4 regions of the Streptomyces sp. NPDC005648 genome follow, and region 4 is predicted to be linked to each of the others. Evidence: riboswitches for the same ligand, from Rfam matches in the RefSeq annotation. Region 4 holds a riboswitch; each other region holds the start of a gene.

Evidence for each region. A riboswitch is a leader RNA that binds a small molecule or an ion and turns the genes downstream of it on or off. The one in region 4 is predicted to bind cobalamin.
Region 1: linked by a shared signal. The riboswitch ahead of ABZT17_RS33110 (HoxN/HupN/NixA family nickel/cobalt transporter) and the one ahead of ABZT17_RS36785 (CbtB domain-containing protein) in region 4 are both predicted to bind cobalamin.
Region 2: linked by a shared signal. The riboswitch ahead of ABZT17_RS13490 (cobalamin biosynthesis protein) and the one ahead of ABZT17_RS36785 (CbtB domain-containing protein) in region 4 are both predicted to bind cobalamin.
Region 3: linked by a shared signal. The riboswitch ahead of ABZT17_RS25860 (ribonucleoside-diphosphate reductase subunit alpha) and the one ahead of ABZT17_RS36785 (CbtB domain-containing protein) in region 4 are both predicted to bind cobalamin.

The regions. Positions count from the first base shown of each region.
Region 1 covers NZ_JBEXCS010000075.1:42,364-47,688, forward strand. Annotated here, with positions in the region: gene ABZT17_RS33080 (Rid family hydrolase) at 1-30, shown strand, start outside; gene ABZT17_RS33085 (DUF5999 family protein) at 55-249, opposite strand; gene ABZT17_RS33090 (DUF6299 family protein) at 478-906, shown strand; gene ABZT17_RS33095 (hypothetical protein) at 994-1,119, shown strand; gene ABZT17_RS33100 (TOPRIM nucleotidyl transferase/hydrolase domain-containing protein) at 1,239-1,895, shown strand; gene ABZT17_RS33105 (metalloregulator ArsR/SmtB family transcription factor) at 2,344-2,703, opposite strand; cobalamin riboswitch at 2,787-2,985, shown strand; gene ABZT17_RS33110 (HoxN/HupN/NixA family nickel/cobalt transporter) at 3,013-4,101, shown strand; gene ABZT17_RS33115 (magnesium and cobalt transport protein CorA) at 4,207-5,304, shown strand.
Region 2 covers NZ_JBEXCS010000018.1:57,974-63,298, forward strand. Annotated here, with positions in the region: gene cobN (cobaltochelatase subunit CobN) at 1-810, opposite strand, end outside; gene ABZT17_RS13485 (cobyric acid synthase) at 807-2,318, opposite strand; gene ABZT17_RS13490 (cobalamin biosynthesis protein) at 2,315-3,256, opposite strand; cobalamin riboswitch at 3,357-3,497, opposite strand; gene ABZT17_RS13495 (hypothetical protein) at 3,624-3,851, opposite strand; gene ABZT17_RS13500 (inorganic phosphate transporter) at 3,879-5,132, opposite strand; gene ABZT17_RS13505 (lysozyme) at 5,231-5,325, opposite strand, start outside.
Region 3 covers NZ_JBEXCS010000048.1:43,958-49,282, forward strand. Annotated here, with positions in the region: gene ABZT17_RS25860 (ribonucleoside-diphosphate reductase subunit alpha) at 1-2,193, opposite strand, end outside; cobalamin riboswitch at 2,314-2,462, opposite strand; gene ABZT17_RS25865 (GNAT family N-acetyltransferase) at 2,518-3,021, opposite strand; gene mctP (monocarboxylate uptake permease MctP) at 3,108-4,727, opposite strand; gene ABZT17_RS25875 (DUF3311 domain-containing protein) at 4,724-4,978, opposite strand; gene ABZT17_RS25880 (GntR family transcriptional regulator) at 5,245-5,325, opposite strand, start outside.
Region 4 covers NZ_JBEXCS010000095.1:4,356-9,680, reverse strand. Annotated here, with positions in the region: gene ABZT17_RS36810 (FHA domain-containing protein) at 1-205, shown strand, start outside; gene ABZT17_RS36805 (hypothetical protein) at 220-612, shown strand; gene ABZT17_RS36800 (DUF6479 family protein) at 828-1,190, opposite strand; gene ABZT17_RS36795 (ferredoxin) at 1,262-1,636, shown strand; gene ABZT17_RS36790 (histidine phosphatase family protein) at 1,677-2,273, opposite strand; cobalamin riboswitch at 2,378-2,517, shown strand; gene ABZT17_RS36785 (CbtB domain-containing protein) at 2,554-2,775, shown strand; gene ABZT17_RS36780 (CbtA family protein) at 2,802-3,557, shown strand; gene ABZT17_RS36775 (acyl-CoA dehydrogenase family protein) at 3,695-4,873, shown strand; partial or broken gene ABZT17_RS36770 (heme-binding protein) at 5,193-5,325, shown strand, end outside.

The DNA.
Region 1 (5,325 bases), on a different contig from region 4:
GAACTCGACGGCTTCGCGGTGCTGCCGTAGCGCCGTCCTGGTCCGCGGTACCGCTCAGGCGGCGATCGCCAGCTGTTCGGCCGGCACCCGGAGCGGGGCGACCACTCGGCCGTCGGCGGTCAGCTCACCGGTGTCGTCGAAGACGATCGCACCGTCGCACCGCAGGCTCCAGCCCTGCTCGGGGTGGGCCGCGACGATGTGCGGGGTGTGGCCGGCGGATGAAGGGCACGAGGCCTGGCAGGAGAACATTGCGCACCTCCACATCGGGTCGGGACCGTCCGTCCGGTCCCGATGAACAGACCATCCTCCCGGCGCGAACTCATCGGAACGGCCCGGCGGGAAACGTGACAACTTGCGGACAACACCCGGACGGTTCCACGACCGTCGGTGCGGACTCGCCACCGAAGGAGTGACGATCACGGCCCCGGGGCCGCCCGCCCGGTACCTAGTGGAAGCCCCACCTTCAGGAGGTTTCCGATGTTCATCCGCCCAGCCCTGGGTCTCGCGGCCGGTGCCGCGCTGTTCCTGCTCGCCGCCCCGGCCGCGCCGGCCACCGCGGACCCGTACGAGACCGTGACCGTCGACCCCACCGGGCACATCGCTGCGGACGGCACCCTGACCCTGTCCGGCACCTACCGCTGCGTGGGCAACACCGGCCCGGCCTTCATCAGCTCCTCCGTCAGCCAGGCCGACCCGAACGTCCGCCAGGGCATCGGCGGCACCAGCGCGCTCTGCGACGGCCAGGAGCACCCCTGGCAGAACTCGGGCAAGCCGTCGGTGAAGAGCCTGGAGACCGGCACCGCGAGCGTCGAGGCCACGATCATGGAGCTGCACCCCCAGGGCGGCCTGCCCCTGCCCCGCTTCCACGCGCTCGACCGCCAGGACATCACCCTGACCCGGGACTGAGCCGGGACCGAGCCGGACCGAGCCGGACCGAGCCGGGCCGGGCCGATGGCGGCGTCGAGGCCACCGGGGACGTTCCGACCGCCCCCGGTGGCCTCGCACCGCCGTCCGGTCGCAGAGGAGTTCTTCGTCAAGCCGGTGCCGGCCGCCGACCACCCCCGGCTGACCGGCGCACTGGGTGAGATCGACCGGGCACTGCGAGCGGACGGCGGGTGAACCGTGTCGGTCGCTCCCGCCGGTCGCTCCCGCCGGGGGATGTCGGTGTCGGCCTCGGAAAACCCGCGTGCGTACCGCATCTCGGCAGTGCCAGGATGGCGTGGGGGAAGCGAGGTCTCGTGGACGAATTGGGGCGGTTCCGCCGGGCGTTGACCGTGTGGGCGGCCGGTGGGGCGGGCGCTGACACGGCCGCCGCGGAGGCGCGGGCACTGGTCGGCGACAGGCTGCGGACGATCGTCCTCGTCGAGGGAACCAGCGACCAGGTCGCGCTCGAGGCGCTGGCCGCGCGCCGGGGCCGCGACCTCGGCGCGGAGGGAACCGCTGTGGTGCCGCTCGGTGGCGCGACGAACATCGGGCGTTTTCTGGATGTCTGCGGCCCTCCGGGACTCGGCCTCCCGCTGGCGGGTCTGTGCGACATCGGCGAGGAGCGGCACTTCCGGCGTCATCTGGAGCGGGTCGGGCTCGGCTCCGGTCTCACCCCCGCGGACCTGGAGGCGCTCGGGTTCCATGTGTGCGTCGCCGACCTGGAGGACGAGCTGATCCGCGCCCTCGGCCCCGAGGGGGTGCGTCAGGTGATCGAGGCCCAGGGCGAGACGCGCCCCTTCCGTACCTTCCAGAGCCAGCCCGCCCAGCGGGAACGCCCCGTGGAGCACCAACTACGGCGCTTCATGGGCACCCACAGCGGCCGCAAGGCGCTCTACGCCCAGGCCCTGGTCGCCCACCTGGACCTCCGCCACGTCCCCCGCCCACTGGAGGCCCTGCTCACCCACGTCTGAGGACGCCCAACCCCACCAACCAAAGGCTCCTACGCCACCCCCCCGCTCGCCGGGCCCGCCCACCGCTCGCTTGCCGTGCCCACCCGCTCATCGGCCTTCACCTGCCGCCTACCCGCCCGTCGCGCCCGCCGCTTGCCGCTGCTGCCCGCTTGTCGCAGTCACCGCCCGTCGCGCCCGCCGCTTGCCGCTGCTGCCCGCTCGTCGCAGTCACCGCCCGTCGCGCCCGCCGCTTGCCGCTGCTGCCCGCTTGTCGCAGTCACCGCCCGTCGCGCCCACGGCTCGCCGCCCCGCCCGCCGCCCCCCACCACATGCCGGGCCGGCCCTTTCCGGCGCCCGCTCCCTTCCCGCGCCCCCTCCCTCCCCGCACCCGTCCGCCCGCCGTGGCCATCCCGCCGCCCGCCGCGGCCACCCCTCCGCCGCTGCCGCTCCCACCCCCCGGCCGCGCGGCTCACTCTCCGTCTGCCAGGCAGTGGTTCAGGAGGTTGCCGGTTATCGGGTCGATCACCTGGTACCGCACCACCCGTCCCTCCCTCTCGCCGGCCACGATCCCGGCGGCTCGCAGCAGGCGCAGGGCCTGGGAGACGGCCGGGTCGTTCATGCCGGTCGCGATCGCGAGGTCGGAGACGGCGAGGGGGCCCGTCCGGTGCAGGGCGAGCAGCAGGGCGAGGCGGCCCGGGTCCGAGAGGAGGGCGAACCGTTCGGCCCAGGCGCGGACATGGGCGGGTTCGCCGATGGCGGCGATGGCGTCGCAGACCCGGTGTCCGTCGATGGTGCGACGGTCGGCGCGCTCGGCGGGGACGCGGTGCATGGGGCCATCCTCTCAGCAGGCGGACCGTGCGACGGCCCCTGATGTGATCTTGCATACCTGCGTGGCTGCGCAGCTATGCAGGGACCGCAGGGCACCTCTACGGTGGGCAGGCCGTGGTGCTCGGGAAGTCGGTGGGAAACCGACGCGGCCCTCGCCACTGTGATCGGGGAGTCTCCGTCCCATTCGGGTACGGCCACTGTTCGCCGCCAGGCGGATGGGAAGGCCGGGACGGAAGCGTACGACCCGTCAGCCAGGAGACCGGCCGCGGCACTTCACGAGTTGATCCACGAGGTGCTGGAGCGTGACCGCATGACCGAGCCTGTCCCTGCCTCCTTCCGCTGGCGACGCGAGGACACCGTCAAGACCGTCGGACTGATGGCGGTGATCGTCGCCCTGCATGTCGTCGCCTTCGGGATCCTGTTCCTGCTGGTCGTCCCGGGTCACTACGAGGTCGGCTCCAAGGCGTTCGGCATCGGTCTGGGTATCACCGCGTACACGCTGGGGATGCGGCACGCCTTCGACGCGGACCACATCGCCGCGATCGACAACACCACCCGCAAGCTGATGGCGGACGGCAAACGGCCGGTGTCGGTGGGGTTCTGGTTCGCGCTCGGCCACTCCAGCGTGGTCGTGGTCCTCGCCGCCCTCATCGCGGGCGGCACCCAGCTGGCCGGCCGGATCATGAACGAGGGCTCCAGCACCCACCAGGTCCTCGGGGTGCTGGGCACGACGATCTCCGGTTCGTTCCTCTACGTCATCGCCGCCCTCAACCTGGTGGCGCTCCTGGGCATCCTGAAGGTGTTCCGGGCGATGCGGGCGGGGACGTACGACGAGAAGGAACTCGAACAGCACCTGGATTCCCGGGGCTTCATGAACCGCATTCTCGGCCGGCTGACCAAGTCCATCACCCGCCCCGGCCAGATGTTCCCGCTCGGTTTCCTGTTCGGCCTCGGCTTCGACACGGCGACCGAGGTCACCCTGATGGTGATGGCGGGTTCCGGCGCGGCGGCCGGCCTGCCCTGGTACGCGATCCTCTGCCTGCCGCTCCTCTTCGCCGCCGGGATGAGCCTGTTCGACACGCTGGACGGCACCTTCATGAACTTCGCCTACCAGTGGGCCTTCTCCAACCCGGTCCGCAAGGTCTTCTACAACCTCACTATCACCGGTCTGTCCATCGCCGTGGCCTTCTTCATCGGCACGATCGAACTCGTCGGCGTCCTGCACGACAAACTCGCCCTGACCGACGCCGTCACCGGCTGGATCGCCGGCCTCGACCTGGACAACGTCGGCTACATCATCGTCGGCCTCTTCGTGGTCGTGTGGGTGGCGGCGCTGGCGTACTGGCGCCTGGCCAAGGTCGAACAGCGCTGGGCCACCCGTCTGGCCGACGGCGGCTGACGCGCCCCGCCCGGCCCACGGCGGGGCGTACCCGTCGCCGCGGTCCGGGACCGGCGTTCACCGTCTGCTGGCACACTGTCCGCACCCGGCGAAGGGGGTTTCCGCATGTCGATGGTCGGCAACCTGCGCAAAGTGGCCCGCCTGGGGCGGAGCGGCCGTGGCCGCGTGGACCTCAGCCACCCCGCCCGCTCACCGCTCGGCTCCTCGGTCGTCAACTGCGTCGTCTACCGGGCGGGCGTACGGCAGCCCGTGACGGACACCGTCGAGGAAGCCGTCCGCCGGGTGCGCAGGCACGGCCACGACTTCGTCTGGCTCGGCCTGCACGAACCGTCCGAGACGGAGTTCACCGAGGTCGCCGAGATCTTCGGCCTGCATCCCCTCGCCGTCGAGGACGCCGTACTGGCCCATCAGCGGCCCAAGCTGGAGAGCTACGGCGATGTCCTGTTCGCCGTCTTCAAGACGGTCACCTATGTCGAGCACGAGCGGCTCACCGCGACCAGCGAGGTCGTCAACACCGGCGAGATCATGGTCTTCGCCGGCCCCGACTTCGTCATCACCGTCCGCCACGGCCGGCACGGCTCCCTGGGCCCGCTGCGCGAGGATCTGGAAGCCCGTCCCGAGCAGCTGGCCAAGGGTCCGTCGGCGGTGCTGCACGCCATCGCGGACCATGTCGTCGACGACTACCTGACCGTCACCGACGCCGTCCAGGACGACATCGACGAGGTGGAGACCGAGGTCTTCTCCCCGCAGGGCGACCGGACCGCGGACGCCGGCCGTATCTACCAGCTCAAGCGTGAACTCCTGGAGCTGAAGCGGGCCGTGGTCCCACTGGCCCGCCCTCTGGAGACGCTCTCCACGAAGCCGCTGCGCGCCGTCGCCGCCGACATACGGCCCTACTTCCGCGACGTCGCCGACCATCTGGCCCGCGTCACCGAGCAGATCACGTCCTTCGCCTCCCTGCTCGACTCCATCCTCCAGGCCCACCTCGCCCAGGTCGCCGTCGCGCAGAACGACGACGCCCGCAGGATCACCGCCTGGGCCGCGATCGTCGCCGTACCCACCATGGTGTGCGGTCTGTACGGCATGAACTTCGACCACATGCCCGAACTGCGCTGGACCTTCGGCTATCCCCTGGTCCTGGGCGTCATCGCCGTCGCCTGCTTCCTCCTCCACCGCGGCTTCAAACGCAACGGCTGGCTGTGACGACCTCTGTCGGTCGGGGGT
Region 2 (5,325 bases), on a different contig from region 4:
CATGGGGGACAGCGCGGCGTCCGACCCGTCCCAGGCGGCGTACGAGGAGGTGAGGCAGAGGCCTTGCAGCACAGGGATGTCGAGGTCGGCCAGCGCCCCGATGTCCCACGCCTCCTCGTCACCGCCGGCCGAGGCCTGCGAGGCGTGGGTGCCGCCGGCGGCGAGGACGGTGGCGACCAGGGCGTCGGCCCGGCCGAGGATCTCGTACAGCCCGGCGTCCGCACCGCGCAGAGAACCGCAGTACACGGGCAGGGCGTTGGCGCCCCGTGCCTCGATCGCGTCGCACAGGGTGTCCACGAAGGCGGTGTTGCCGCTCAGTTCATGGGCCCGGTAGAAGAGCACCCCGACGGTCGGCCGTCCCTCGACGAACTCCCGCTCACCGCGCACCCCGTACTCGGGCATCTTCTGCGGTTCGACGAACCCCTCACCGGTCAGCAGCACGGTGTCGGACAGGAACCGCGCGAGCTCCACGAGGTTCGCGGACCCGCCCTCGACGAGATACCTGAGCGCCTCCGCCACCACACCCGCCGGCACGGACGACTCCGCCATCAACTCCGCGTCCGGCACGGCCTCGCCGCCCAGCAGCACGGTCGGCACACCCGACGCCTTCAGCGCGGCCAGCCCGCCCTCCCAGGCGCGCTTGCCGCCGAGCAGCCGTACGACGGCGATGTCCGCGCCGTCGAGGAGACCGGGCAGCTCCCGCTCCACGTCCACCCGCATCGGGTTGCCGATCCGGTAGTCGGCGCCGGACGCGGCCCGGGCGGCCAGCAGATCCGTGTCGGCGGTCGACAACAACAACACTGTGCTCATGCGGGCGCTCCCGGTGGAATGAAAGGCAGTCCTTGCGGCGCGCCCGACTCGATGAGCCGCCACAGCGCGTCCGTGTCCGCGTGCTGTTCGATCAGATCGCCGAGCCGGTCGAGCTGCTCCTCGCGCAGCGCGGCGAACGACGTGTCCTCGGCCGGCACGAACCGGCGGCCCGCGGCGGCCGCCACCTCGCGCAGAAACGCCCGCCGGAAGCCGTCCGACTCCAGCGAACCGTGCCAGTGGGTGCCCCAGGTCTGACCGACGCGGCACCCGTCGAGGAAGGCCTCCCCGTCGGATACCGAGGCGACGCCGTGATGGATCTCGTACCCCTCGACCCGCTCGCCGAGGGCCTCGCCCACCGGCCGGGTGAGGGTCTTCTCCCGGGCGAACCGCACCCGGACGGGGAGCACGCCGAGGGCCTCGACCTGCCCCGCGCGCGACTCGACGTCGTCCTCGATGCGCTCACCGAGGACCTGGAAGCCACCGCAGATGCCCAGCACGGGCCGCCCCTCGGCCGCCCGGCGCACCAGCGCCTGCGCGAGCCCCCGCTCCCGCAGCCACTCCAGCGCCCGGACGGTCCCCCGGGTCCCGGGAATCACCACCAGGTCCGCGTCGGCCAGTTCCTCCGGCCGGTCCACGAACCGCACGACGACGCCCGGTTCGGCGGCGAGGGCGTCCACGTCCGTGAAGTTGGACATCAGCGGGATCGCGCACACGGCGACCCGCAGCACGTCCTCGCCGACGGGCGGGGCGGTGTTCGACTCGCGGACGGTGCCCCGAAGCGAGACCCGCAGCCCGTCCTCCTCGTCGATGCCCAGCCCGTGTTGGAACGGCAGAACGCCGTACGTCCGCCGCCCGGTGAGCCCGTGCAGCATGTCGAGCCCGGGCTCCAGAAGGCCGACGTCCCCCCGGAACTTGTTGACGAGGAACCCGGCGACCAGCTCCTGGTCCTCGGACGAGAGCAGGGCGACGGTCCCGAAGAAGGAGGCGAAGACCCCGCCGCGGTCGATGTCACCGACGACGAGCACGGGAAGCCGCGCGTTTCGGGCGATCCCCATGTTCACGATGTCGGTCCGCCGCAGGTTGATCTCGGCGGGGGAACCCGCCCCTTCACAGATCACTGCGTCATACGTGCCCCGCAACTCGGCGAGACAGTCGAGCACGGTCCCGAGCAACTTCCGCTGCCGCCCGCCGTGATACCCCCGCGCGCTGAGCTCGCCGACCGGCCTGCCCATCAGCACGACCTGGCTGCTCTGCTCGCTGCCGGGCTTGAGCAGCACGGGATTCATCAGCGCGGTCGGCTCGATCCGGCACGCCTGGGCCTGCATGGCCTGCGCCCGCCCGATCTCGGCGCCCTCGCGCGTCACGAACGAGTTGAGGGACATGTTCTGCGCCTTGAAGGGCGCCACCTTGACGCCCTGCCGCACCAGCCACCGGCAGATCCCGGCGGTGACGACACTCTTGCCGGCGTCGGAGGTGGTACCGGCGACGAGAAGACCACCACCGCTCATGACCTGCGTCCCTTCACTGCGAGCCGCGCGGCGGCGCTGACGCCGAGCGCCAGCAGACCGACGCGCCCGGAGAGCCGTACGGCTCGTTCGATGTCGGGTACGGCGACGGCGCGTCCCTCGGTGTTCAGCACGGGCCGGTGCTCGACCCGCCCCCCGTACGACAGGGTTCCGCCCAGCCGTACGCCCAACGCGCCCGCGAACGACGCCTCCACGGGCCCGGCGTTGGGGCTCGGGTGTTTGCCGGCGTCCACGCGCCAGGCCCGTACCGCCCCTCGGGGGTCACCGCCCGCGACCGTGGCGAGGACGGCGGTCAACCGGGCCCCCGGCCACCCGGCGACGTCGTCCAGCCGCGCCGAGGCCCATCCGTAGCGCCGGTACCGGGCCGACTTGTGCCCGACCATCGCGTCCAGCGTGTTCACCGCCCGGAAGCCGAGCAGCCCCGGCACACCACCCACGGCGCCCCACACCAGCGCTCCCACGACCGCGTCGGAGGTGTTCTCGGCGACGGACTCCACGACGGCCCGTGCGATCCCGTCCGCGTCCAGTGCCTGCGGATCGCGTCCGCACAGGTGCGGCAGCCGCGCCCGTGCCCCCTCGACGTCCCCCGCCTCCAGGGCACGCCCGATGGCGCGGGCCTCGCGCGCGAGCGAGGTGCCGCCGACAACGGCCCAGGTGGCGGCGGCGGTCAGCGCGACGGAGGCGGTACGGGAGGGTCGTACGACCGAAGCCGCGACGGCGCCGAGGCCCGCGGCGGCGCCCACGCACACGGCGGTGTGCAGCGCGCCCCATCCGCGGTGGTCCCGCCACAGCGCTCGCTCCACGGCGCCCGCGGCCCGCCCGAACACGGCGACCGGATGTCCGCGGCGCGGATCGCCGAGGAGACGGTCACCGAGGAGGCCGGCGGCGGCGCCGTACGCGAAGACGCGATCGGCACGCATCGGCTCAGCCTGCCGTGGGGTCGGTCAACGGTCCGGTGCTGTGCCTCAAGTGGCAGGCTGGCATGGCGACATGTCCTCACTCAGGGTGTCCGCGCCCTGGTTCGACGAGACCGGCGGTGGGAGTTCCTGGCTCCCGGGGATGGCTACCCCGGTGACAGTGGCGGGACCGCGCCGGACTCGCACCGGCTTCCTCCCTTGCCGCCGTAAATGGCTCCGGCAGTCCACCACGGTGTTGGAAGACCCGTCAACTTGCCGTTGACCTGCGACGGGAGAGTGTGCTGAGGCCCACACACAGGTGGTCGCCGTGGTCACGTAAACGCGTGGTGCCGGGACGGATCACCGTCCCGGCACCAGGTGCGGATGAGGTTCAGGCCTTGTTCATGATCAGGGAGATTCCGTACGCCACCGCCGCCGCGCATCCCGCGAACGCCACGTAGGCGCCCGCCACCGCGAGGGGCGCCGAGTCGCCCTCGGCCACCGCCCGTTCGCGGCGGGACAGGCCCATGATGCCCAGGGTGAACAGGGCGACGAGGCCCACGGTGACCACGAGGCTGACGCCGAAGACGGAGCCCAGAGCTGCCCAGTCGATCTTCATGCTGCTTCTCTTCCTTCGTACCGGGGCTCAGACGGTGGCCGGCGGGGCGGCCGACTCCGTGCCGGTGGTGGGGGCGACGGGAGCGGGGGCGGGGATCGTGGCCGTCAGGTCCTCGGTGACCGTGCCCGCGGGGGGCGGGGTCACGGCGGCGATCGCCGTGGTGACGACCCCGGGCGGCTCCTCGGTGTCGTTGACGTTGGACGCGTCTACGACCTCGCGGCGGGAGACCTTCCAGATCGCGGCGCTGGAGGCGATCAGGAAGACCGCGACCACACCCGTGCCCCAGTCGCCGAGGTCGGTGACCGACTCGGCGCCCGCACCGACCAGGGCGGCGGCGGGGAGGGTGAGGACCCAGGCGACCAGCATCCGGGTCGCCGTCGACCAGCGGACCACCCCGCCCTTGCGGCCCAGGCCCGCGCCCATCACCGAACCGGAGACCGAGTGGGTGGTGGAGAGGGAGAAGCCGAGGTGCGAGGAGGCGAGGATGACCGTGGCCGCGCTGGTCTGGGCGGCGAAGCCCTGCTGCGGCTGGAGTTCGGTCAGGCCCTTGCCCATCGTGCGGATGATGCGCCAGCCGCCGAGCCAGGTGCCGAGCGCGATGGCGAGACCGGCGGAGAGGATGACCCAGGTGGGCGGGTCCGAGTCGGGGGCGACGGCGCCGCCGGCGACCAGGGCGAGGGTGATGATGCCCATGGTCTTCTGCGCGTCGTTCGTGCCGTGGGCCAGCGAGACCAGGCCGGCCGAGGCGATCTGGCCGACGCGGAAGCCCTTGTCGGCCGCCTTGCCGTGGGCCTTCCTGCCGAGGACGTAGGACAGGCGGGTCGCCAGCATCGCGGCGAGGCCCGCCACGACCGGGGCGGCCAGCGCCGGGATGAGCACCTTGGTGACGAGGACGTCGCCGTGGACGGCACCCGTGCCGGCCGAGGCGATGGTGGCGCCGATCAGACCGCCCATCAGGGCGTGCGAGGAGCTGGAGGGCAGGCCCACCAGCCAGGTCAGCAGGTTCCAGAGGATCGCGCCCACCAACGCGGCGAAGATGACCTCGGGACGGATGCCGGTCTCGTCGACGAGACCCTTGGAGATCGTGTTGGCGACCTCCACGGAGAGAAAGGCGCCCAGCAGGTTCAGCGCGGCGGACATGGCCACCGCGACCTTGGGCTTGAGTGCGCCGGTCGAGATGGTCGTGGCCATCGCGTTGGCGGTGTCGTGGAAACCGTTCGTGAAATCGAACGCGAGAGCGGTTATTACCACTATCGCGAGGATCAGCGAGAAGTTTTCCATTTACCCAGGCAATCGTTCGAAGTCATCGGTCGGTTGACCGTAGGCAACCTGGGTAAACGGAAGATGAACTGAGAGGGGCTTCAGGGTGTCCAGACTCGTCAGTAGCCTCGCGCGAACTTCCGCAGCCGGGCCTGCGAGCCGTTGAAGAGATTCTGATCACCCGGCAGGCTGCCGCTGTTGCCGTACTGCCAGA
Region 3 (5,325 bases), on a different contig from region 4:
GGTCTCCAGGAACAGGTTCAGGGACTGGGACTGGTCGAGGTACGGGGTGCGGGCCGCCGCCATGTCGATCAGGGCACGCTGCGGGATCTCCCACGCCGTGCGGTACAGCGCCCGTACGTCCGCCGGGATCCAGGCGAGCTCCTGGACCGAGCCGTTCGCCTCCCGCAGCGCCTCACGGGTGCGGGCGTCCCAGACGCCGAGCTCCTTGAGGTCCCGCACCAGATAGGAGTTGACCTGGAGGAACTCGCCGGAGAGGGTCTCGCGCTTGAAGAGGTTGGAGACCTGCGGCTCGATGCACTCGTAGACGCCCGCGATGGAGGCGATGGTGGCCGTCGGCGCGATCGCCAGCAACAGGCTGTTGCGCAGCCCCACTTCGGCGACACGGCGGCGCAGTGCCGCCCAGCGGTCCGGCCAGGTGGGCTCGGTGGCGTAGTGGTCGGGGTGCAGGACGCCCCGGGCGGTACGGGTCTTCTCCCAGGCCGGGAGGGGGCCGGCGCGCTCGGCCAGGTCGGCGGAGGCCTCGTACGCGGCGAGCATGATCCGCTCGGCGACACGGCTGGAGAGCGCCTTGGCCTCGGGGGAGTCGAAGGGCAGGCGCAGCTTGAAGAAGACGTCCTGGAGGCCCATCGCGCCGAGGCCGACGGGGCGCCAGCGCGCGTTCGACCGGCCCGCCTGCTCGGTCGGGTAGAAGTTGATGTCGACCACGCGGTCGAGGAAGGTGACGGCGGTGCGGACCGTCGCGTCCAGCCGCTCCCAGTCGATGTCCTGACCGGACACGAACGCTCCCAGGTTCACCGAGCCCAGGTTGCAGACCGCCGTCTCCCCGTCGTCCGTGACCTCCAGGATCTCCGTGCACAGGTTGGAGGAGTGGATGACATGGCCGGGTTCGGCGGTCTGGTTCGCGGTGCGGTTGGCGGCGTCCTTGAAGGTCATCCAGCCGTTGCCGGTCTGTGCGAGGGTGCGCATCATACGGCCGTAGAGGTCACGGGCGGCGATGGTCCTACGGGCCAGACCCGCGGCCTCCGCCCGGCGGTACGCCGTGTCGAACTCCTCGCCCCACAGGTCCGTCAGCTCCGGTACGTCGGCGGGGGAGAAGAGGCTCCACTGCTCGTCGGCGTCGACCCGGCGCATGAACTCGTCCGGGATCCAGTGCGCAAGGTTCAGGTTGTGCGTACGGCGGGCGTCCTCACCGGTGTTGTCGCGCAGTTCCAGGAACTCCTCGATGTCGGAGTGCCAGGTCTCCAGGTAGACCGCGGCGGCACCCTTGCGCCGGCCGCCCTGGTTCACCGCGGCGACCGAGGCGTCGAGGGTCTTGAGGAACGGGACGATGCCGTTGGAGTGCCCGTTGGTGCCGCGGATCAGTGAACCCCGGGCGCGGATGCGGGAGTAGGCGATGCCGATGCCGCCGGCGTGCTTCGAGAGACGGGCGACCTGGTGGTAGCGGTCGTAGATGGAGTCCAGCTCGTCCCGGGGTGAGTCGAGGAGGTAGCAGGACGACATCTGGGGGTGCCGGGTGCCGGAGTTGAAGAGGGTGGGGGAGGAGGGGAGGTAGTCGAGGCGGCTCATCAGGCCGTAGAGGTCGGCCACCTCGTCGACGGCGCGGGAGCCCGCCTCCGCGCCGGACCCGGTGTCCTCGGCGAGACCGCTCGCCACCCGGAGCATGAAGTGCTGGGGCGTCTCGATCACCTTGCGGGTGATCGGGTGGCGCAGCAGGTAGCGGCTGTGCAGGGTGCGCAGGCCGAAGTAGCCGAAGCGGTCGTCGGCCCGGCGGTCGATCAGCGCGTCCAGGCGGTCGGCGTGGACGCGCACGAACTCCGCCGTGCGGTCGGCGACGAGCCCCTCGCGGTGGCCGACGGCGACGGACTCGGTGAAGGACGTGACGCCCTGGGAGGCGGCCTCGGCGGCGATGCCGATCGTCAGGAGCCGGGCGGCCAGCCTGCTGTAGGCGGGGTCCTCGGAGATGAGCCCGGCGGCGGCCTCCGTGGCCAGCTCGCGCAACTCCGCCTCGTCCGCGTGCGCGGACCGGCCGCGCAGCGCCGCCGCGGCGACCCGGCCCGGGTCGGTGTCGGGGAGGTCGGCGGTCAGCTCGGTCAGGGTCCGCAGCAGGGCGGCTTCGGGACCGTCCTCGTCCACAGGGGCGGTCGTGGTCGCGGTCGTGGTCGCTGAAGCCGGTTCGGCTGGCGCGATGGTCACGTGGGGCTCTCCCTCGCTCGGCACGGGGCCTTGGGAGGGCAGGGGGCAGCTCACGAGCGCACGGCGCGTCGCGTCCACCGGCCCATTCCACGAGGCCCGGACGTCAGGCGCCCGGGCCGGATGGCCGGGCGCACTGTCGGCAGGTCCTCGGACTCACGCCTGTGCAGGACGGTTCGGGGGAACGGACATGCACAAGTACACCGTTGCGGGACAGTTCCGGATTCGCACCGGATTCCCCTGCGGCGACAGCGAGCATGAGCATACATGTTGTGCCGGCTGACGGGAGTGGCCCCAGATGTTGTGTCGCGGTGACTTCGGAGCGTGTCAGAACGTCAACTGATAGGTGATGAGGGTGAAGTCGTCACCGGGGATCGGCCGCCAGTCGCGCTCGGGGGCGCGGACGAAGCCGAGGCGTCCGTAGATGCGGTGGGCGGCGCGCATGACCGGCTGGGTGGACAGGACGACTCCGGTGCAGCCGGGGGCGGCCTTCGCCCGGTCGACGCAGGCACGCACGAGGGCCTCTCCGGCGCCGCGGCCCCGAGCCGCCCCGGCCACGGCGAGCATGCGGATCTCCGCCTCGCCGGGGCCGGCGAGGTCGGCCATCGGGCCGCCGGCGGGGACATGGGTGACGGTGCCGAGCAGCCGGCCGTCCAGGGTGGCCACGAGCACTTCCGCGGCGGCGGCGCGCTTGGCCACGTTCCGCAGCTCGTCCAGGTACCAGTCGCTGTCACCGAAGGCCAGGAGGCCGTCCTGGAGGTAGGCCTGAGCGGTGATCTCGCCGATCTCGTCGTATTCGGTGGGTTCCACCGGCCGGATCACGATGTCCATGAACCCGAGTGTGCCGGACGGATACGACAACGGGCCGCCGGACGACTCCGGCGGCCCGTCGGCAGGCGGGGCTTTCGCGACACGCCCTAGTGGGAGGCGCCCGCCGTCGCCGGTGGCAGCTCCACCTCCACCCCCGGGTCGCCCGCGTCCGCCGTGTAGTCGGACGGCTTGGTCTCGTCGACGCCCTCGGGAGCCTTCAGCGCCTTCAGGGCGAAGGTCAGGACCACGGTCACCGCCACGTTCAGCGTGAACGCGGTCAGGCCGATGTAGCCCATCTCGCCGAGGCCGGGGATCTCGGCGTTGGAGCCGCCGAAGTGCTTCTGGCCGGGGTTGGTCGGGGACGCGACGTTGTACGCGGCCACCGTGCCGTAGACCATGCCGACCGCCCAGCCGGCGAGCAGCGCCCAGCGGTGGAACCAGCGGGTGAACAGGCCGCCGACCAGGGCCGGGAAGGTCTGCAGGATCCAGATGCCGCCCAGGAGCTGGAAGTTGATGGCGACCGTCTTGTCCATGGTGAGGACGAAGACCAGCGCACCGACCTTCACCAGCAGCGAGACCAGCTTGGAGACCTTGGTCTCCTGCTCCGGCGTCGCGTCCGGCTTGATGAAGTCCTTGTAGATGTTGCGGGTGAAGAGGTTCGCGGCCGCGATCGACATGATCGCCGCCGGGACCAGCGCCCCGATGCCGATCGCCGCGAAGGCCACGCCCGCGAACCAGCTCGGGAACATGTTCTCGAAGAGCTGGGGGATCGCCAGCTGGGGGTTGGTGACGGACACCCCGCTCTTGATCGCCATGAAGCCGAGGAGCGCGAGCAGCCCCAGCATCAGCGAGTACAGCGGCAGGATCGTGGTGTTGCGGCGGATCACCTCGCGGCTCTTCGAGGAGAGCGTCGCGGTGATCGAGTGCGGGTACATGAAGAGCGCCAGCGCGGAGCCCAACGCCAGGGTGGCGTACGTCCACTGGGCCGCCGGCGGGGAGACCAGGGCGCCCGCGCCCGCCTTGGTGAACTTCTCGTTCGCCGAGGCGAAGATGTCGTCGAAGCCGCCCAGCTTGATCGGGATGTAGATGATCGCCACCGCGATGACGATGTAGATCAGCGTGTCCTTGACGAACGCGATCAGGGCCGGGGCGCGCAGGCCGGAGGAGTAGGTGTAGGCCGCCAGCACGCCGAAGGCGATCAGCAGCGGCAGGTCCTTCACGAACCAGTTGGAGCCCGCGCTGCCGCCGATGCCCATGACGTCCAGCACGGCCTGGATGCCCACCAGCTGGAGCGCGATGTACGGCATCGTCGCGAGGATGCCGGTCAGCGCCACGGCGAGGGACAGCCCCTTCGAACCGAACCGGCCGCGTACGAAGTCCGAGGTGGTGACATACCCGTGGCGGTGCGAGACCGACCAGAGGCGGGGCAGGAAGGTGAAGATCAGCGGGTAGACGAGGATCGTGTAGGGCACCGCGAAGAAGCCGGCCGCGCCCGCCGCGTAGATCACCGCGGGGACCGCGACGAAGGTGTACGCCGTGTACAGGTCGCCGCCCAGCAGGAACCAGGTGATCCAGGTGCCGAACGACCGTCCGCCCAGGCCCCATTCGTCGAGCGAGTGCTCGTTCTCGGCCTTGCGCCAGCGCGCGGCCACGAAGCCCATGACCGTGACGGCCAGGAAGAAGAAGATGAAGACGCCGAGCGCGACGCCGTTCACACCGTCCTTCACTTGCCCGCACCCCCCTTGCGGGCGCGCTGGTCACGCTGCCACAGCTTGTAGGCGGTCATGGTCAGCGCCGTGGAGATCAGCACCCAGAGCATCTGGTACCAGTAGAAGAACGGGACGCCGATGAGCGTCGGGTCGGTTCTGGCGTAGGAGCCGACCCAGAGCATGGCCACGAAGGGCGCGATCAGGCATACGGCGATGATCACTCGGACCGGGGTCACCATCGGCGGTCTCACTTCAGGCACTTCGGACATACGGCGGCTCCGTCCCCTCGCGATCGCCTGTGTTCACGTGTGTAACGCGCAGGCAATGTAGGTCACGGCGTCATGGGGACGGAAGACCTCGTCCGTATATCGGTATGTCGATTCCGTGAAGGTCCGACATCGGTGTCAACGACCGGTGGCCCGCCGCACCGATCGGCGCAACGAGGGCCCGGACGGCGGCGGTTGGGGGGACGGACACGCGGCCACCGCAACGCGCCGCCACGGCACGGCCCGCCACGGCCCCCCCCGAAGCGTCGCTAGTCCTGCGGTCGCTTGAGCCGGGCCACGAACTTGTAGCGGTCCCCCCGGTACACCGACCGCACCCACTCCACCGGCTC
Region 4 (5,325 bases):
CTCGTCGGGGAGTTCGAGCTTCGGCTCCTCCTCGGAGCTGCTCGGACCGAAGGTGGCCGGGGTGCCGGTAGGGGCGGTCGGATTCGCGTTGGCGGCCATCGGGTCGGTTCTGACGCTCATCGGGATCGTTCTGCACATCGTGACGACGTCCCGGCGCCGCCGCTTCGAGGATGCCGAGCGGCAGGCGTCCTGGCGGCAGCGGTGAGGAGATGGGGAGCCATGGCCTTCAACATCGGAAACCAGCAGGGCGGCGTGGTCAACAACGTCGCCGGGAACCAGACCGTTCACGGTGACCAGTCGGCCGTCTTCACGGCGGGCGGTCAGGAGGTGCGCGGTCTGGTCCGGGAACTGAGGGCGTCGATCGAGCAGACGCCGTTGCCGCCGGCGATCGAGCCCGAGGTCCGGGCCGAGCTGGACTCCCTGGACGTGGAGGCCGCCCGGCCGGAGCCGGACCGGGAGGCGGTGGCGGGCCGACTCGGCCGGATCACCCGCCTGCTGTCCTCTGCGGGTGCGCTGGCCACGGCCGGCGCCGGGCTGATCGGACCGCTCGGAGCGCTCGCGGGCTGGCTCGGCGCACTCGGCCAGCCGATCCTGCGGCTGATCGCGGGTTGACGGGGGGAGACGGAGGTCGACGCGAAGCAACGGCAGGTCGTGGGTGGCGCCGAGCCGTTCGCCGGACGCAAGCCGTTCGTCGAACGCAAGCCGCTCGCCGGGCGCAACCCGGCGACGAGCCGGGCGCAACCCGGCGACGAGCCGGGCGCAACCCGGCGACGATACGGGTCGTCGAGAGGCAGAGCCTGGAGGACCACAGGCCCACCGCCGCCTCGTCAGCGGCCGCCCGATCCGCCGCTGCCGAACGAGCCACTGCTTCCGTCGCTCCAGCGCGGACGTTCCCTGGACGGGGCCGAACGGGTCGGTGAATTGCCGTGGCCGGGGAGTTCGTGCGGGGTGAGCCGGCGGTCGCCGCGCGGCACCTCGTCGGGTTCGCGGCTCTCCAGGACTTCGCGGACCGGACCCTCGTCCGGCATCCGGGGCTGTTCCTCGGGGCGCGGCGGTGCGGGCTCGCGGCGGCGGATGCGGGCGCCCAGCACGAAGGCGCCGATCAGCACGGCCACGATCACCACACCGGCCGCGACGAGTCCCAGCGCGGCGGCGCTGCCGGCGGCGAAAACCATCGATGCGCTGTTCATGGCGTGCGAGTACCCGGGGCCTCGGTCCGAACACCGTGTTTGACGCGAGAGGCACCGGCTACCCGGACCGCGTGACTACGACGACATCCCAGCAGGAGCTCTTCCGGTTCCTGGAGGACCGGTTCACGTGCGCACAGGCGTGTACCGAGTGTGCGCGGGCGTGTGCCCTGCGCGCGAGCCTCGTGGACCCCGAGGGTACGGAAGAGCAGGAACTCGTACGGCGCAAGGGCATCATGTGCGCGGAGGTGTGCGACGCGACCTGCCGTGTGCTGTCCGAGCAGAACCGCCTGGACGAGGACGGCATCCGTATCCAGGTGGAGTGGTGCCGCACCGTGTGCCTGGAGTCCGCGCACGCCTTCGACCGCCTGGCGGGTGCCCAGGACGGCGCGAAGGCGTGCCGTGAGTGCGCGCAGGCGTGCACGGACTTCCTGGCGACACTGAACTGACGCGGGCGCGCGCCGTGCGGCGCTCCTCCCACGACGTCGCTCAGTCCCCGCCCCCGACCGGCCGGCCGAGCCGTACGTTCCAGCGGTCTGCTCTGCCGGTGAGTTCGACGGCGGTCAGCGGGGGTACGTCCGTGCGCCAGAAGGCGGAGTCGGGGGCGCCCAGGGCCCGTACCACCGCGGCTCGCACCACCTCGGGCTCGACCACGGCCAGGGTGCGGCCCGTGTGCGGCGTCACCGACCCGAGCCACTGAGCCACCCGGTCACAGACCGCCCGTACCGACTCCCCGCCGTGCGGTGCCGCGTCCGGGTCGGAGAGCCAGCGGGCCAGCGCGTCCGGCTCCCGCCCGCCCACCTCCGCCAGGCTCGCCCCGCGCCAGCGGCCCGCGTCCAGCCCGGCCAACTCCGGTACGGGCTCGGCGTCGAGGCCGAGGGCGTCGGCCGTCTCGCGGCAGCGCACCGTCGGGGAGGACCAGGCCCGGCCGGGTGCCGGGAGCGCTCCGGCCGCGGCCCGCGCCTGTCGCAGTCCCGAGGCGTCCAGGGAGCAGCCGTCGTCGAAGCGCGCCTCCCGCAGGGCGGCCGTGATCGCGGGTGAGATCAAGATCACGCGGCTCGTGCGATGTTCGTACGCGGCCCCCATATCGCTCCAAATTCCTCGATCCTACGGAGAGAACGGCTCACCGTGGACGCCTCGCGCGCCCCCGTGCGCTCTTGGCCCCACCCCGGCTTCGCGGTACCGTCGCGGACGATATCGACGATCGATGTCGACGACGGCACAGCGGAAGCCGGTGAGAAGCCGGCACGGTCGCGCCACTGTATGCCGGGCCGCCCACACCCTGGGGCGGGCCCGGTGAGTCAGACCCGCCCCGTCGTCCTGTGCACCACCGAGACGGGACGCGAGTTCCCCAGGAGGGCCTGCCATGGCGCAGTCTGTCGCTCAGCCGACCACCACCCCCACCGCCGTACCGGAGAAGCTGCCGATCGGCGCGATCGTCCCCTGGGCGGTCTTCTTCGGCATCCTGATGCTGGTCCTGCTCTACTTCGTCGGCGCGGAACAGGGCGCCACCTCCGTGATGAGCGGATCCGACGTCCACGAGTGGGTGCACGACGCCCGCCATCTGCTCGGCTTCCCCTGCCACTGACGGCGCCCGGGAAGACGTACGAGCCCATGAACTCCACAACCGTCCGCAACCTCCTGGTGCGCGGCATGCTCGCGGGACTCGCCGCGGGCCTGCTCGCCCTGGTCGTCGCCCGCTTCCTCGGTGAACCGCGCGTCGACGCGGCCATCGCCTACGAGGACACCCACACGCACGAGCACGGCATGGAGGTCGTCAGCCGCACGATGCAGTCCACCGCGGGCCTGGCCACCGGTGTCCTCGTCTACGGCGTCGCGTTCGGCGGCATCGCCGCCCTCGCGTACTGCTTCGCCCTGGGCCGTGTCGGCCGCTTCGGACCGCGTGCGAGCGCGCTGCTCCTGGCGGCCGCGGGCCTGATCGCCGTCTATGTCGTGCCGTTCCTGAAGTACCCGGCCAACCCGCCGGCCGTCGGCGACCCCGACACCATCGGCAGGCGCACCACGCTGTACTTCCTCATGGTGGCGCTGAGCGTGCTGCTCGCGATCGCCGCCGTGATCCTCGGCAAGCGCCTGGCACCCCGGCTGGGCAACTGGAACGCCACGCTCGCCGCCGGGGCGTTCCTCGTCCTCGCCGTCGGGCTCGCCTACGCGTTCCTGCCGTCCTTCGACGAGGTGCCGAAGACCTTCCCGGCCACCCTGCTCTGGCAGTTCCGGCTGGCGGCCCTCGCCGTCCAGCTGACCCTGTGGACCTCCTTCGGGCTGCTCTTCGGGCTGCTCGCGGAGCGGGTGCTCGCCCCCGAACGGGCGCGAACCACCGGCGTCACACAGGCAACTCCGGTCGCACACTGAGCACATGACCGGAACAGGGCCCCCGGAATCCGCCGTGGCGATCCGGGGGCCCTTTCCCGTCCCTCGCCATTCCCAATTTCTGGAACACGTTCTACCGTGTGCGCCGTCAGGACCGGCCTGGGATGCCTGGAGGCGCCGTGCACCTCGAATACACGCCCGAGCAGCAGCGGTTGCGCACCGAACTGCGCGCCTACTTCGCCGAGCTGGTGCCCGACAACGCCTACGCCCGGCACGGCGACCCCGCCGCGCAGAAGCGCTTCTACCGCGAGACCATCCGGCGCCTGGGCACGGACGGCTGGCTCGGCGTGGGCTGGCCGAAGGAGTACGGCGGCCGCGGGCTCACGGCGATGGAGCAGTTCATCTTCTTCGACGAGGCCGCCCAGGCCGGTGTTCCGCTGCCGCTGATGGCGCTCAACACCGTCGGCCCGACGATCATGCAGTTCGGCACGGACGAGCAGAAGGCGTACTTCCTGCCCAAGGTCCTCTCCGGCGAGATCGACTTCGCCATCGGCTACAGCGAGCCGGATGCCGGCACCGACCTGGCGTCCCTGAAGACGCGCGCGGTGCGGGACGGCGACGAGTACGTGGTCAACGGGCAGAAGATCTGGACGACCAACGGCGACACCGCGGACTGGGTGTGGCTGGCCACCCGCACCGACCCGGACGCCCCGCCGCACAAGGGCATCACCATGCTGCTGGTCCCCACCAGCGACCCGGGCTACTCCTGCACCGTCATCACCACCCTCGCCTCGCACGACACCACGGCCAGCTACTACGAGGACGTCCGCGTCCCCGTCTCCCGCCGCGTCGGCGCCGAGAACCAGGGCTGGCGGCTGATCACCAACCAGCTCAACCACGAGCGCGTCACCCTCGCCGCCCACGGCACCATGGCCATCCGCGCCCTGCACGACGTCCAGCGCTGGGCCATGGAAACCAAACTCGCCGACGGCCGCCGGGTGATCGACCTGCCCTGGGTGCGCCGCCTCCTCGCCCGGACCCATGTGAGGCTCGACGCGATGAAGCTCCTCAACTGGCAGATGGTGAACGCGGTCCAGAACGGCACCCTGACCCCGCAGGACGCCTCCGCCGTCAAGGTCTACGGCTCCGAGGCCCGCCGCGACGCCTACGCCTGGCTGATGGAGATCGTCGGCGCCGCGGGGGAGCTGAAGGAGGGCTCGGCCGGCACGGTGCTCCACGGCGAACTGGAGCGCGGCTACCGCTCGGCCGTCATCTTCACCTTCGGCGGCGGCAACAACGAGATCCAGCGGGAGATCATCTCGTGGATCGGTCTGGGGATGCCTCGGGTACGGCGTTAGCCTGCCTGTGACGAGGATCTTCGTCCTCCGGTGCCGGAAGCGCTGATGTGCGGCCTTGTGCGTCGAGCGGATGGGCATACGCGACGCGCGTGATCGCGGATGACCGGTGTGGACCCGCGTGTGCCGGCGCGCACTCCGGGCAGGCGAGCGGTTTGCTCATACTCCCGAGCCTCCCCGCACCGTTCAACGCCGGATGGGCTGAGGAGGAAGAGCGGCTACGGCCGAATCCAGGAAGGCCCGTCAACGCGGCGGGGGCTGCCACGGCGGCCAGCTCGACCCGGCCAGTGCGGCGTTCCCGGGGCCGCCACCCCCACGAACGTTGTGGCCGGCCACCGCATGCAACGGCCCACCCAACGAAAGGCGTCACTATGTCCGCCACCACCCTGGACATCGCAAGGCCAAGACCTCGATCCTCTGCTCGATGCACAGCGGGGCCGTGGGTGAGATCTCGC